Regions from separate parts of the Psychrobacillus sp. FSL K6-1464 genome, predicted to be linked through region 2. Evidence: a T-box and tRNA genes for the amino acid it is inferred to sense, from the RefSeq annotation. Region 2 holds a T-box; the other regions hold tRNA genes.
What was found. A T-box is a leader RNA that pairs with one kind of tRNA and senses whether it is charged. The one in region 2 lies ahead of argS (arginine--tRNA ligase), so its partner is inferred to be a tRNA-Arg.
Positions count from the first base shown of each region.

Region 1 (3,833 bases), 690 kb from region 2:
AGGATTAGGTCTATTGATTGGCTATTATTTATAAGGATAAAATAAAAACAGATGAGCAGATTATTTAGCTGCTCATCTGTTTTTATTATCCCGTGCAAATTTTATATTCTTTCAGTGCTACAAAATCTAGATAATGTGAACATATTTCTGTATCGAAAGTTAGTCTCTATAAAGGCATGGTGTCTTTTGAAGAAAGTATTACCAGGAATACATCGTATAGCTTCCATAACTTTTATTGTTTTAAACAGTTCTTACGCTTTCCGTGTATAAACCACTCTCTATTTTCACAGAAGATCAATACTCTAACCAATCAAACATTTAAGCCTGCGCAGGATCTTTTTTAGTAATATCTTTTTCTAGTACAATAAAAAAAGGTAACCAATGATTGGTTACCTTTTTTTGAGTATGACCCCTACGGGATTCGAACCCGTGTTACCGCCGTGAAAGGGCGGTGTCTTAACCGCTTGACCAAGGGGCCTATATATGGCGGAGAAGGAGGGATTTGAACCCTCGCACCGGTTGCCCGATCTACACCCTTAGCAGGGGCGCCTCTTCAGCCACTTGAGTACTTCCCCATATATGGCTCCGAAGGTAGGACTCGAACCTACGACCGATCGATTAACAGTCGATTGCTCTACCACTGAGCTACTTCGGAATAATGGTGGGCCTAAATGGACTCGAACCATCGACCTCACGCTTATCAGGCGTGCGCTCTAACCAGCTGAGCTATAGGCCCATTATTTTGGAGCGGGTGAAGAGAATCGAACTCTCATCATCAGCTTGGAAGGCTGAGGTTTTACCACTAAACTACACCCGCATTAAATGGTGGCTCAGGACGGAATCGAACCGCCGACACAAGGATTTTCAGTCCTTTGCTCTACCGACTGAGCTACTGAGCCTCTTCAATCTTAAAATAAAAGCTAATTGTTTAGGCTATATTTACAATTGATATGTATTAATATTATTAAATAAATGGCGGTCCCGACCGGGATCGAACCGGCGATCTCCTGCGTGACAGGCAGGCATGTTAACCGCTACACCACGGGACCATTTGGTTGCGGGGACAGGATTTGAACCTGCGACCTTCGGGTTATGAGCCCGACGAGCTACCACTGCTCCACCCCGCGACAATAAAATACTTAAGGATTATTATTACTTCCACAAACAATAAGATAAAAATGGAGGAGGAAGAGGGATTCGAACCCCCGCGCGGTATGACCCGCCTGTCGGTTTTCAAGACCGATCCCTTCAGCCGAACTTGGGTATTCCTCCAAGACATTGTTGGTGGACCTTGCAGGACTCGAACCTGCGACCGGACGGTTATGAGCCGTCTGCTCTAACCAACTGAGCTAAAGGTCCTTAAGATGGCGGCAGAGGGAGTCGAACCCACGACCTTTCGGGTATGAACCGAGTGCTCTAGCCAACTGAGCTACACCGCCATGATTTTCAAACTAATTTATAAATGGTGGAGCCTAGCGGGATCGAACCGCTGACCTCCTGCGTGCAAGGCAGGCGCTCTCCCAGCTGAGCTAAGGCCCCATAAATAATAACTGGTCGGGAAGACAGGATTCGAACCTGCGACCCCTTGGTCCCAAACCAAGTGCTCTACCAAGCTGAGCTACTTCCCGTTATATGGTGCGCTCGGCAGGACTCGAACCTGCAACCTCTTGATTCGTAGTCAAGTGCTCTATCCAATTGAGCTACGAGCGCAATGTTTCAAAAAAGTGGTGCCGAGGACCGGAATCGAACCGGTACGGTAGTCACCTACCGCAGGATTTTAAGTCCTGTGCGTCTGCCAGTTCCGCCACCCCGGCACTTTAGTGAATCTTTGGAGCGGAAGACGAGGTTCGAACTCGCGACCCCCACCTTGGCAAGGTGGTGTTCTACCACTGAACTACTTCCGCTCGGTTATTAAATTAAATGGTGCGGGTGAAGGGAGTCGAACCCCCACGCCTTGCGGCGCTAGATCCTAAGTCTAGTGCGTCTGCCAGTTCCGCCACACCCGCATACATAATTCACTGAAAAAGTGATGAGCCATGTAGGATTCGAACCTACGACCCTCTGATTAAAAGTCAGATGCTCTACCAACTGAGCTAATGGCTCGGAAAATGGTGCCGGAGAAAGGACTTGAACCCTCAACCTACTGATTACAAGTCAGTTGCTCTACCAGTTGAGCTACTCCGGCAGGAGTAAATATATGGTGGAGGATGACGGGCTCGAACCGCCGACCCTCTGCTTGTAAGGCAGATGCTCTCCCAGCTGAGCTAATCCTCCTGGGTAAGTTATGTATTTATTGCAAGCCCAGCGACGTCCTACTCTCACAGGGGGAAACCCCCAACTACCATCGGCGCTGAAGAGCTTAACTTCCGTGTTCGGTATGGGAACGGGTGTGACCTCTTCGCCATCATCACTAGACTTGAATAATTATTGAAAGACAAGTTTTATTATACCAACTCTGTAGAATATTACAAGAGTTATTTTAAAAAAATTTTATTCTTTCAAAACTGGATAAACGACATTGTTACGTTAAACAAATTTGGTTAAGTCCTCGATCGATTAGTATTCGTCAGCTGCACGTGTCGCCACGCTTCCACCCCGAACCTATCTACCTCATCGTCTTTGAGGGATCTTACTTACTTGCGTAATGGGAAATCTCATCTTGAGGGGGGCTTCGTGCTTAGATGCTTTCAGCACTTATCCCGTCCACACATAGCTACCCAGCGATGCTCTTGGCAGAACAACTGGTACACCAGCGGTGTGTCCATCCCGGTCCTCTCGTACTAAGGACAGCTCCTCTCAAATTTCCTACGCCCACGACGGATAGGGACCGAACTGTCTCACGACGTTCTGAACCCAGCTCGCGTACCGCTTTAATGGGCGAACAGCCCAACCCTTGGGACCGACTACAGCCCCAGGATGCGATGAGCCGACATCGAGGTGCCAAACCTCCCCGTCGATGTGGACTCTTGGGGGAGATAAGCCTGTTATCCCCGGGGTAGCTTTTATCCGTTGAGCGATGGCCCTTCCATGCGGAACCACCGGATCACTAAGCCCGTCTTTCGACCCTGCTCGACTTGTAGGTCTCGCAGTCAAGCTCCCTTCTGCCTTTACACTCTTCGAATGATTTCCAACCATTCTGAGGGAACCTTTGGGCGCCTCCGTTACACTTTAGGAGGCGACCGCCCCAGTCAAACTACCCGCCTGACACTGTCTCCTACCCGGGTTACGGGTATGGGTTAGAATTTCAATACAACCAGGGCAGTATCCCACCGACGCCTCCTCCGAAGCTGGCGCTCCGGGCTCTAAGGCTCCTGCCTATCCTGTACAAGTTGCACCAAAATTCAATATCAAGCTATAGTAAAGCTCCACGGGGTCTTTCCGTCCTGTCGCGGGTAACCTGCATCTTCACAGGTACTATAATTTCACCGAGTCTCTCGTTGAGACAGTGCCCAGATCGTTACGCCTTTCGTGCGGGTCGGAACTTACCCGACAAGGAATTTCGCTACCTTAGGACCGTTATAGTTACGGCCGCCGTTTACTGGGGCTTCAATTCGCACCTTCGCTTGCGCTAAGCACTCCTCTTAACCTTCCAGCACCGGGCAGGCGTCAGCCCATATACTTCACCTTACGGTTTTGCATAGACCTGTGTTTTTGCTAAACAGTCGCCTGGGCCTATTCACTGCGGCTCTTCTAGGCTATGAACCCAAAAGAGCACCCCTTCTCCCGAAGTTACGGGGTCATTTTGCCGAGTTCCTTAACGAGAGTTCTCTCGCTCACCTTAGGATTCTCTCCTCGACTACCTGTGTCGGTTTGCGGTACGGGCACCTTTCACC
Region 1 covers NZ_JBBOOP010000001.1:2,554,996-2,558,828, forward strand. Annotated here, with positions in the region: gene MKX39_RS12875 (1,4-dihydroxy-2-naphthoate polyprenyltransferase) at 1-34, shown strand, start outside; tRNA gene MKX39_RS12880 (tRNA-Glu) at 407-478, opposite strand; tRNA gene MKX39_RS12885 (tRNA-Ser) at 485-575, opposite strand; tRNA gene MKX39_RS12890 (tRNA-Asn) at 581-655, opposite strand; tRNA gene MKX39_RS12895 (tRNA-Ile) at 660-736, opposite strand; tRNA gene MKX39_RS12900 (tRNA-Gly) at 744-817, opposite strand; tRNA gene MKX39_RS12905 (tRNA-Phe) at 824-899, opposite strand; tRNA gene MKX39_RS12910 (tRNA-Asp) at 974-1,049, opposite strand; tRNA gene MKX39_RS12915 (tRNA-Met) at 1,053-1,127, opposite strand; tRNA gene MKX39_RS12920 (tRNA-Ser) at 1,180-1,272, opposite strand; tRNA gene MKX39_RS12925 (tRNA-Ile) at 1,283-1,359, opposite strand; tRNA gene MKX39_RS12930 (tRNA-Met) at 1,366-1,439, opposite strand; tRNA gene MKX39_RS12935 (tRNA-Ala) at 1,464-1,539, opposite strand; tRNA gene MKX39_RS12940 (tRNA-Pro) at 1,552-1,628, opposite strand; tRNA gene MKX39_RS12945 (tRNA-Arg) at 1,634-1,710, opposite strand; tRNA gene MKX39_RS12950 (tRNA-Leu) at 1,726-1,814, opposite strand; tRNA gene MKX39_RS12955 (tRNA-Gly) at 1,830-1,904, opposite strand; tRNA gene MKX39_RS12960 (tRNA-Leu) at 1,922-2,006, opposite strand; tRNA gene MKX39_RS12965 (tRNA-Lys) at 2,031-2,103, opposite strand; tRNA gene MKX39_RS12970 (tRNA-Thr) at 2,110-2,185, opposite strand; tRNA gene MKX39_RS12975 (tRNA-Val) at 2,199-2,274, opposite strand; rRNA gene rrf (5S ribosomal RNA) at 2,300-2,415, opposite strand; rRNA gene MKX39_RS12985 (23S ribosomal RNA) at 2,537-3,833, opposite strand, start outside.
Region 1: it has a tRNA-Arg gene. The T-box ahead of argS (arginine--tRNA ligase) is inferred to sense a tRNA for this amino acid. The anticodon was not compared.

Region 2 (3,833 bases):
CCTTTATCTATATCTTACTAATTCGGTTGCTAGTATATTTATTTAAATATACCTTTAAATTTAAAAAACAGAATTCTTCACAGTAAACAAATTAATAGAAAATATCATAAGCTAACAGGTATTTCTCTCACTACAATTTACGATATTGTTGCCATTTATAGGGGGATTTGAATGACGGTATCTATTCACGATGGTGTTTTAATTGCTTACTCAGTTAGTTTTCTAGAAAATGAATTACTTTTAGATATACAAACGGTTGTAGATGAAACTGTAACTGTTACTTTTCGGAATTATTTAGCACATAATTTCAGTTATGTAATGGCAGGAAGTATTATATTCGATATAGAAGAAGTAGAATTGAAATCGTTTTTTGTAGAGAATAGAAAACTATTTGACACTTATAAATTATATGCTTGGCCGATTTGGGAATACGAGGAAACCAATGAACTCGAACACTATTTTCAAGAAAACAGTTATAAATGCTACGTTATTAGTGCATCTTTAGGACTGACAGGTTATGTATTTGCTAAATCCCTTACAATAAAAAGGAAATGATCAGTTTTACTATATAGATTGTATTAGCTGATCACCATTCCCTCAAAAAAATACCCGCAGAGATGCTAGTTAAAAATACTAAGTTAAATTTTATCTCCTAGGCAGATTTAGATGTTTTTTTATTTTTTCCATTTCAGATGTTAAATAATCAAGCTGTTTCTGCATATTTTTACTATTTCCATTGTTGCCATTTTCACTTTGTTCCTGCCGTGCCTCTTCTATAGCTAATACGGATGCCATCGTAGCAAGAACATCGCCAAGTGTAGTGATTGCCCCTGCGATGACAGCGAGTTTAGCGCTTTGGCTATCTGTTTGGTGGTTTTGACCATTTTGATTTTCATGGAATAAAAAGTTTTTATTTTTATCCAAGTCGTTAACCTCCAATAATTTACACTTACCTTTTGTGCTCATTATATTCATAGTGTGGTTTTTGGTGAAAATTTTTTAGTTGCTTCTGAGGAACTTGTGTAAGTTGGATAAGCGAGTGGAGTGATTCAATCGACGGGACCAATGATAAGTATTTATAAAATTTGAAAGATGGTGTTGACGCAATTTTGAAAATACTGTACTATATGTAAAATCATAAAGTTAAATTCGTTGATGAAGAGAGTAATCGATGCACAACTGCGGAAGCGAGTTAGGGACGGTGGGAGCCTAATACAGAAGATCGATGAAGCGCACTTCGGAGAAATGTCCTGAAATGGAGTAGGGAAAATCGGGGAAGACACCTCGTTACGAACGTAAAAGCGGTCACATTTGTGGCAACTAGAGTGGTACCACGGGAATATAGCTCTCGTCTCTTATAAGAGACGAGGGCTTTTTATATTGGAGGAGAAAATATGAGCCTGACATATCAAATTGCAACTATCATTTCGAATGCTTTAGAAAATGAATGGACTGTAGAGCAAGTGGAACAATTATTAGAAAAACCAAAGCAAACAAAACACGGGGATATGGCATTTCCTTGTTTTACATTAGCTCCTAAAATGCGTAAAGCTCCGCAGCAAATAGCGTTAGAGTTAAGTAAGAAGTTAGAGGATTATTTAATCACCAACGTACAAGTAGCTGGTGGATACGTGAATCTTTTCCTCCATCAAGAACTGGTTACTAACCAAGTTTTACAAGCGATTACGAGCGATTTACAGCAGTACGGAAGTAAAAAGAAAGAGCATGAAAAAATTATCATTGATTTTTCTTCACCAAATATAGCAAAGCCTTTTTCAATGGGGCACTTGCGTTCAACTGTAATAGGCAACTCGTTAGCGAATATTACAGAGAAAAATGGGTACGAAGCTGTTCGTATTAACCACCTAGGAGATTGGGGCACGCAGTTTGGCAAGCTTATTGTCGCTTATAAATTATGGGGAAACCAAGACAATATTCTTGCAGCACCGATTGCAGAGCTATTAAAGATTTATGTGCATTTTCATGACATGGCAGAAAAAGATGACTCGTTAAACGAACAAGCTCGTGCAGCCTTTAAATCGCTCGAAGAAGGGGATGAAGAAGCTCTAAACTTATGGAATTGGTTCAAAGATGCATCTTTAAAGGAGTTCCAACAAATCTATGAACTTTTGGGTGTTCGCTTTGATTCGTATGCTGGAGAAGCTTTTTATAACGATAAGATGACTAGTGTAGTAGACGGTTTAAAAGAAAAGGGATTGTTAATGGAATCTAACGGGGCGTTTGTAGTAGAACTCGAAGATATGCCCCCTAGTCTGATTACAAAGAAAGATGGGGCTACCCTTTATGCGACCCGTGATCTAGCAGCAGCTATCTATCGTCAACAAACATATCAAGCGACTAAGACGTTTTACGTTGTAGGAAATGAACAAACACTTCACTTTAAGCAACTATTTTCGGTACTTGAGAAAATGGGCTATGAATGGGCTAAACAGCTAGAGCATGTTCCATTTGGAATGATGCTGAAAGACGGCAAAAAAATGTCTACCCGTAAAGGTAAAATCATCTTGCTTGCTGACGTAATAGCGGATGCCATTCACACAGCAAAGCATAATATTAATGAGAAAAATCCAACCTTAGAGGATAAAGAGGAAATTGCCAAGCAAGTTGGTATAGGAGCAGTTATTTTCAATGATTTAAAAAATTATCGCATGAATGATATTGAGTTTTCGTTAGAACAGATGCTTAACTTTGAAGGGGAAACTGGACCTTATGTACAATATACTAATGCTAGAATCTGTTCGTTGCTCCAAAAAGGCAACTTTAAGGCTGTAGAATTCAACTTTTCACCACTTGGAGATGAAACATGGCCAATTATCCAACTACTCGAGGATTTTCCTGGAGTTGTAGAAAAAGCGTTTGCTTATGCTGATCCATCTCAAATAGCAAAGTATTGTTTACTACTATCGCGCCAGTTCAATAAATATTATGCGAATACCAAAATTTTAGCTAAGGATGAAACCACTTCTTCTAAGTTAACATTAGCGTTTTCCGTATCTATAGTTTTAAAGGAATGCCTACGTTTATTAGGTATGCCAGCTCCTGAAAAGATGTAATGCAAGGTTGGAATAAGTACGGATATAATATTCAGCAACTGTATACAGTACTCTACAAAGACAAGCACGAACAATAGAACGATAGTTTCTGCTTTTAAGGGAAGGTATGGAAAACTCCATTTGATCGAAAAAGAAGCAAACGAGCTAATAGCGTTTGCTTTTCTTTGTTATCTGGATATTTGATGTAAATTTCCTATGAACGAATCAGCAATAGCTATCAGGTTTCTATTGTTTCGCAAGCACCGCACTTAACTTTGGTAAGACTCCTAGAAATTGTGGATTCAATAGGAAGGTTTTTTTAGTAGCTAATCGAATTAGTATAAGAGTATGTATCGGAAGGATCGGTGATCAAGATAATTGAATCAACAAACAAGCATCAAATACTTCCGTTTGTAATGACAATTTTTGTTTACTATGCGGAGCTCTATTTGTTTCTCCTCGATTATATTTCTAGTTTTTTCTTTTGCAACATCCTGGCATTGCTCGTTATATTGTGGCCATTTTATTTATTAGGAATTAGGAAAACAAACACGTTAAAACATATCTTCCTATTTTCCTTTATCGCTTCGTTTCTTTTATTGATATATGAAGTACCACTGATTTCAATGGAAGGGAACCGGTATGTCGTATCATCTTATCATCCACCAGAAGAACTAGTAAAAAGCTCTGGAATCTACGTGTTGGGTGTAAATACGACCGAGGTACTACTGGAGGAAGGCTTAGAAGAACAAGATTTTTTAGAGCTTAACAGTCACTCCA
Region 2 covers NZ_JBBOOP010000001.1:1,869,977-1,873,809, reverse strand. Annotated here, with positions in the region: gene MKX39_RS09215 (hypothetical protein) at 172-555, shown strand; gene MKX39_RS09210 (hypothetical protein) at 646-924, opposite strand; T-box leader at 1,144-1,359, shown strand; gene argS (arginine--tRNA ligase) at 1,395-3,074, shown strand; gene MKX39_RS09200 (S16 family serine protease) at 3,419-3,833, shown strand, end outside.

Region 3 (3,833 bases), on a different contig from region 2:
GTACTATTAAATAAGCAGTAGAACTCATTTCTAAAGCAGTTATGACTCTTTCCACATTCGAACTATTGTTTAGAAATTCTTGTACTAACCATTTCAACTTGCTCACTCCTTATCTTTTTTTCGAAATTTCATTTACTTTAATGGTGTCTGCTGAGGGACTTGAACCCCCAACCACCTGCTTGTAAAACAGGTACTCTCCCAGTTGAGCTAAGCAAACGTTTGGCAGGGATAGCAGGAATCGAACCTACATCGTCGGTTTTGGAGGCCGTCATTTTGCCATTAAACTATACCCCTATGGCAACCACGGCAGGACTTGAACCTGCAATCCTTCTGATTCGTAGTCAGATGCTCCATCCATTGAGCTACGTGGTTATTTTGGTACGGATGGCGGGAGTCGAACCCACACGCTACAAGAGCAGCGGATTTTAAGTCCGCTATGTCTACCAGTTCCATCACACCCGCAAAATAAATACTTAATATGGCGACCCCGACGGGATTTGAACCCGCAACTTTCCGCTAGACAGGCGGGCGTGCAACCGTTACACCACGGAGTCATTATTGGAGGAAACGAGGGGATTCGAACCCCTGGAACGCTTACACGCCCTTCGGTTTTCAAGACCGACGCCTTCAGCCTCTCGGCCACGTTTCCAAATATGGAGGAGATGGTGAGATTCGAACTCACGGGACACTTCCATGCCCTTCGGTTTTCGAGACCGACGCAATAAACCAAGCTCTGCCACATCTCCGTTATGGCGGGTAGTACAGGAGTCGAACCTGTGAGAGTATTTTACCCCTCTTCCGCATTAGCAGTGCGGTGCCTTCAGCCACTCAGCCAACTACCCGTAACTTTATTTTTTTGAAAATGGTGGAACTAAGGGGACTCGAACCCCTTCCTACTGCGTGCAAGGCAGTTGCTCTTCCAATTGAGCTATAATCCCATTTGGTCAAGATGGCAGGACTCGAACCTGCGACCCCTTGGATCCAAACCAAGTACTCTGGCCAAACTGAGCTACATCTTGAAATATTGGTACATCCTAAGAGATTTGAACTCCTGACTTCTCGGTTATCAGCCGAACGCTCTACCACTGAGCTAAGGATGTATAGATTGGTTGCAGTAGTAGGAATCGAACCTACACAATCTGCCTTATGAGAGCAAATGTACACCTGTTACCGCATTAATAAAACGCCCAAGAAGAGACTCGAACTCTTGACTCATCGATTAGAAATCGGTTGCTCTATCCTACTGAGCTACAAGGGCAAATATGGTTATTGTTCACTACCGAACCGTTTAAGGTAATCTTTTCTATACTGGTTCAATCTCTCTTGCAACTCTATTGCATCCTTCAGGAAGCTTTCACATTCCTCTTCCCATCCTTCTTTTTGTTTCTTCACTCGTTTTTGAATGTACTGGTGAACGAATTTAAAGTTGTTCTTCTGCATCGAGTCTGTAAAATCGATTAGTTGTTTGTAGTCAATTAGTAGTACTTCTGTCTTGCTCCCATCTACATCAGATCCCTTCTTGTGTTTAATTGGTGCAACCAGTGGGAATCGAACCCACATCTACTGCTTGGAAGGCAGTCGTCTTTGCCATTAGACCATGACCACAAATGAAATGCCCTCGATAGGATTTGAACCTACAACCTCGGTATTAAAAGTACCTTGCTCTACCGTTGAGCTACGAAGGCGGATTTGATTGCTTGCTGATTTTCTTGTCACTCTTATCACTCTTCATCGTTCTCACTTCCTATTCTTTTTGTATTGATGAAGCTAAGCTCGTTGAGGGATTTGAACCCCCGACATCCTGATTACAAAACAGGCATTCTTCCGCTGAACTAAACGAGCATGTTTGGTGCAGATAGGGAGAGTCGAACTCCCACGCCCGAAGGCATACGATTCTAAATCGCACGTGTATACCAGTTCCACCATATCCGCATTATTTGGTGACCCAGACGGGGATTGAACCCGCAATCCTAGAGTGAAAGTCTAGTGTGTTAACCATTTCACCACTGGGCCTTATTGTGTTGCCTTCCGAACCTTATCTCATCTACTTCTATTGTCTCGAGCATGTCGCTCACTCCTTCTTTTTATAAATTTGGTGCAGATAGGGAGAGTCGAACTCCCACGCCCATAGGCATACGATTCTGAATCGCACGTGTATACCAGTTCCACCATATCCGCATTGTTGTTCTAAAGTATGGTGAGGTGTGTTGGACTCGAACCAACGTACTCTTTCGAGGAGGGATTTACAGTCCCTTGCAATTGCCACTATGCGAACACCTCATATATGGTCAAGATGGCAGGACTCGAACCTGCGACCCCTTGGTTCCAAACCAAGTACTCTAACCAAACTGAGCTACATCTTGAAATGTTGGCGGTGCTGACGGGATTTGAACCCGCAACCTCTTCCGTGACAGGGAAGCGATCTACCATTGATCTACAGCACCGTGTGATTGGTTCCCCTTCCACGATTCGAACGTGGACTTTTCCGATTCAAAGTCGAATGCCTTACCATTTGGCTAAAGGGGAATAATTGGAGAACAGGACCGGATTTGAACCGGCGAATAAGAGATTTGCAGTCTCTCGCCTTGAGCCTCTTGGCTACCTGTCCGAAAAAAATGTTACAAAAAAGCACCCGTTCGGTTTCCCGACGAGTGCTTCAAGGGTGTCTATATCCTCCTATGCGAAGGTATGACAAAACATGCGATGTGTTCGCCTGTGCAAATATTGGTGCCCTGAAAAATAAGGGTTGCCCTTTTGCTGTCGGTCGTCCATCTTACGTTTTTCCTTGAAACATTCTTTCGGTAATGAAACCTCTCCCGCTAAATCCAGTAAATTTGCCGTATTTTGCGTATACTCAACAACACGTCCAGATTCCGGACATGTGAAACTAGGGCGATCAAATCCGCCTATTCTTGATTCGCTTGATAGTGTTTGCCAATGCTTGCTCATTAAATCTGCAATTGTTTTCATCATGTCTTTCCTCTCCTTTCGTGTGTTAGTTTTTTTGTTTTTGTTCCTTTTAGGCAATAAAAAACTCCCGGTGAGATAATCTCATCAGGAGCAGCTTCCTCAATCCTCTCGGAGTGGGAAAAGAATATACAACTAATCTACATTCGATTCGACACCAGTGGTGTGTAAAAAGAATACAAGTATGTCTGCATGTTCTTTCGGAGCTTTCCTAATGAGCGAGAAGGATACCATCCCTCTGCTGTTAGTTCGCGACTATCTAAATTTGTATGTGATGCGTCTGATGATAGGCGTGTTGAAATAAAGGGATTGTTCCCCTGTTTTGACGCTACGTTTAAAAAGTTTTCTATCGTCATTTTTCTCAACATGTCCATCACCTCTGCTTTCGTTTTTTTTGTTTTGTTGTAACATCATATTCTATAGTTCGGCAATTATTCCATAATCTTTACCAAAAATGGTTCTATCCCATTCAAAACCTTGGTGTATATACATTTCTAGCGTGTCGAACAAAAATGATTATTTCGTTTCTTTAACTTTATATTCTAAGTATACCACCCAATATCCAGTTTGTCAAATAAAATTTACAATAAAAAATGACGAACGTTTTTGTCCGTCGATTTCTCTATGCTTAAATTTAATAGGGATTATTCATTCTGCCACTTTTAGCACCTGTTTTAGCGTGTCTTTCTCTTGATTCCAGACCCATCCTCCAAATACACAAACAACTTTTGTCTTCCCAACCATGCTAATTTGATGTTTGTGTTGATGTCCATGAAACACATGAGTCGGTTGATGTTTTTCGATGTAGTTTTTTAGCCCGAGATACCCAAGATGGGCACGATTAGTTTTATCGTGAATTCCAAATG
Region 3 covers NZ_JBBOOP010000002.1:92,354-96,186, forward strand. Annotated here, with positions in the region: gene MKX39_RS20285 (ATP-grasp domain-containing protein) at 1-106, opposite strand, end outside; tRNA gene MKX39_RS20290 (tRNA-Val) at 142-217, opposite strand; tRNA gene MKX39_RS20295 (tRNA-Arg) at 296-372, opposite strand; tRNA gene MKX39_RS20300 (tRNA-Leu) at 377-462, opposite strand; tRNA gene MKX39_RS20305 (tRNA-Asp) at 480-554, opposite strand; tRNA gene MKX39_RS20310 (tRNA-Ser) at 560-649, opposite strand; tRNA gene MKX39_RS20315 (tRNA-Ser) at 655-746, opposite strand; tRNA gene MKX39_RS20320 (tRNA-Ser) at 751-842, opposite strand; tRNA gene MKX39_RS20325 (tRNA-Ala) at 864-938, opposite strand; tRNA gene MKX39_RS20330 (tRNA-Pro) at 942-1,019, opposite strand; tRNA gene MKX39_RS20335 (tRNA-Ile) at 1,026-1,100, opposite strand; tRNA gene MKX39_RS20340 (tRNA-Arg) at 1,185-1,258, opposite strand; gene MKX39_RS20345 (hypothetical protein) at 1,267-1,560, opposite strand; tRNA gene MKX39_RS20350 (tRNA-Gly) at 1,531-1,605, opposite strand; tRNA gene MKX39_RS20355 (tRNA-Lys) at 1,614-1,685, opposite strand; tRNA gene MKX39_RS20360 (tRNA-Thr) at 1,771-1,842, opposite strand; tRNA gene MKX39_RS20365 (tRNA-Leu) at 1,848-1,932, opposite strand; tRNA gene MKX39_RS20370 (tRNA-Glu) at 1,939-2,013, opposite strand; tRNA gene MKX39_RS20375 (tRNA-Leu) at 2,094-2,178, opposite strand; tRNA gene MKX39_RS20380 (tRNA-Tyr) at 2,196-2,280, opposite strand; tRNA gene MKX39_RS20385 (tRNA-Pro) at 2,286-2,363, opposite strand; tRNA gene MKX39_RS20390 (tRNA-Asp) at 2,370-2,444, opposite strand; tRNA gene MKX39_RS20395 (tRNA-Gln) at 2,452-2,526, opposite strand; tRNA gene MKX39_RS20400 (tRNA-Cys) at 2,532-2,608, opposite strand; gene MKX39_RS20405 (hypothetical protein) at 2,677-2,973, opposite strand; gene MKX39_RS20410 (metallophosphoesterase family protein) at 3,616-3,833, opposite strand, start outside.
Region 3: it has a tRNA-Arg gene. The T-box ahead of argS (arginine--tRNA ligase) is inferred to sense a tRNA for this amino acid. The anticodon was not compared.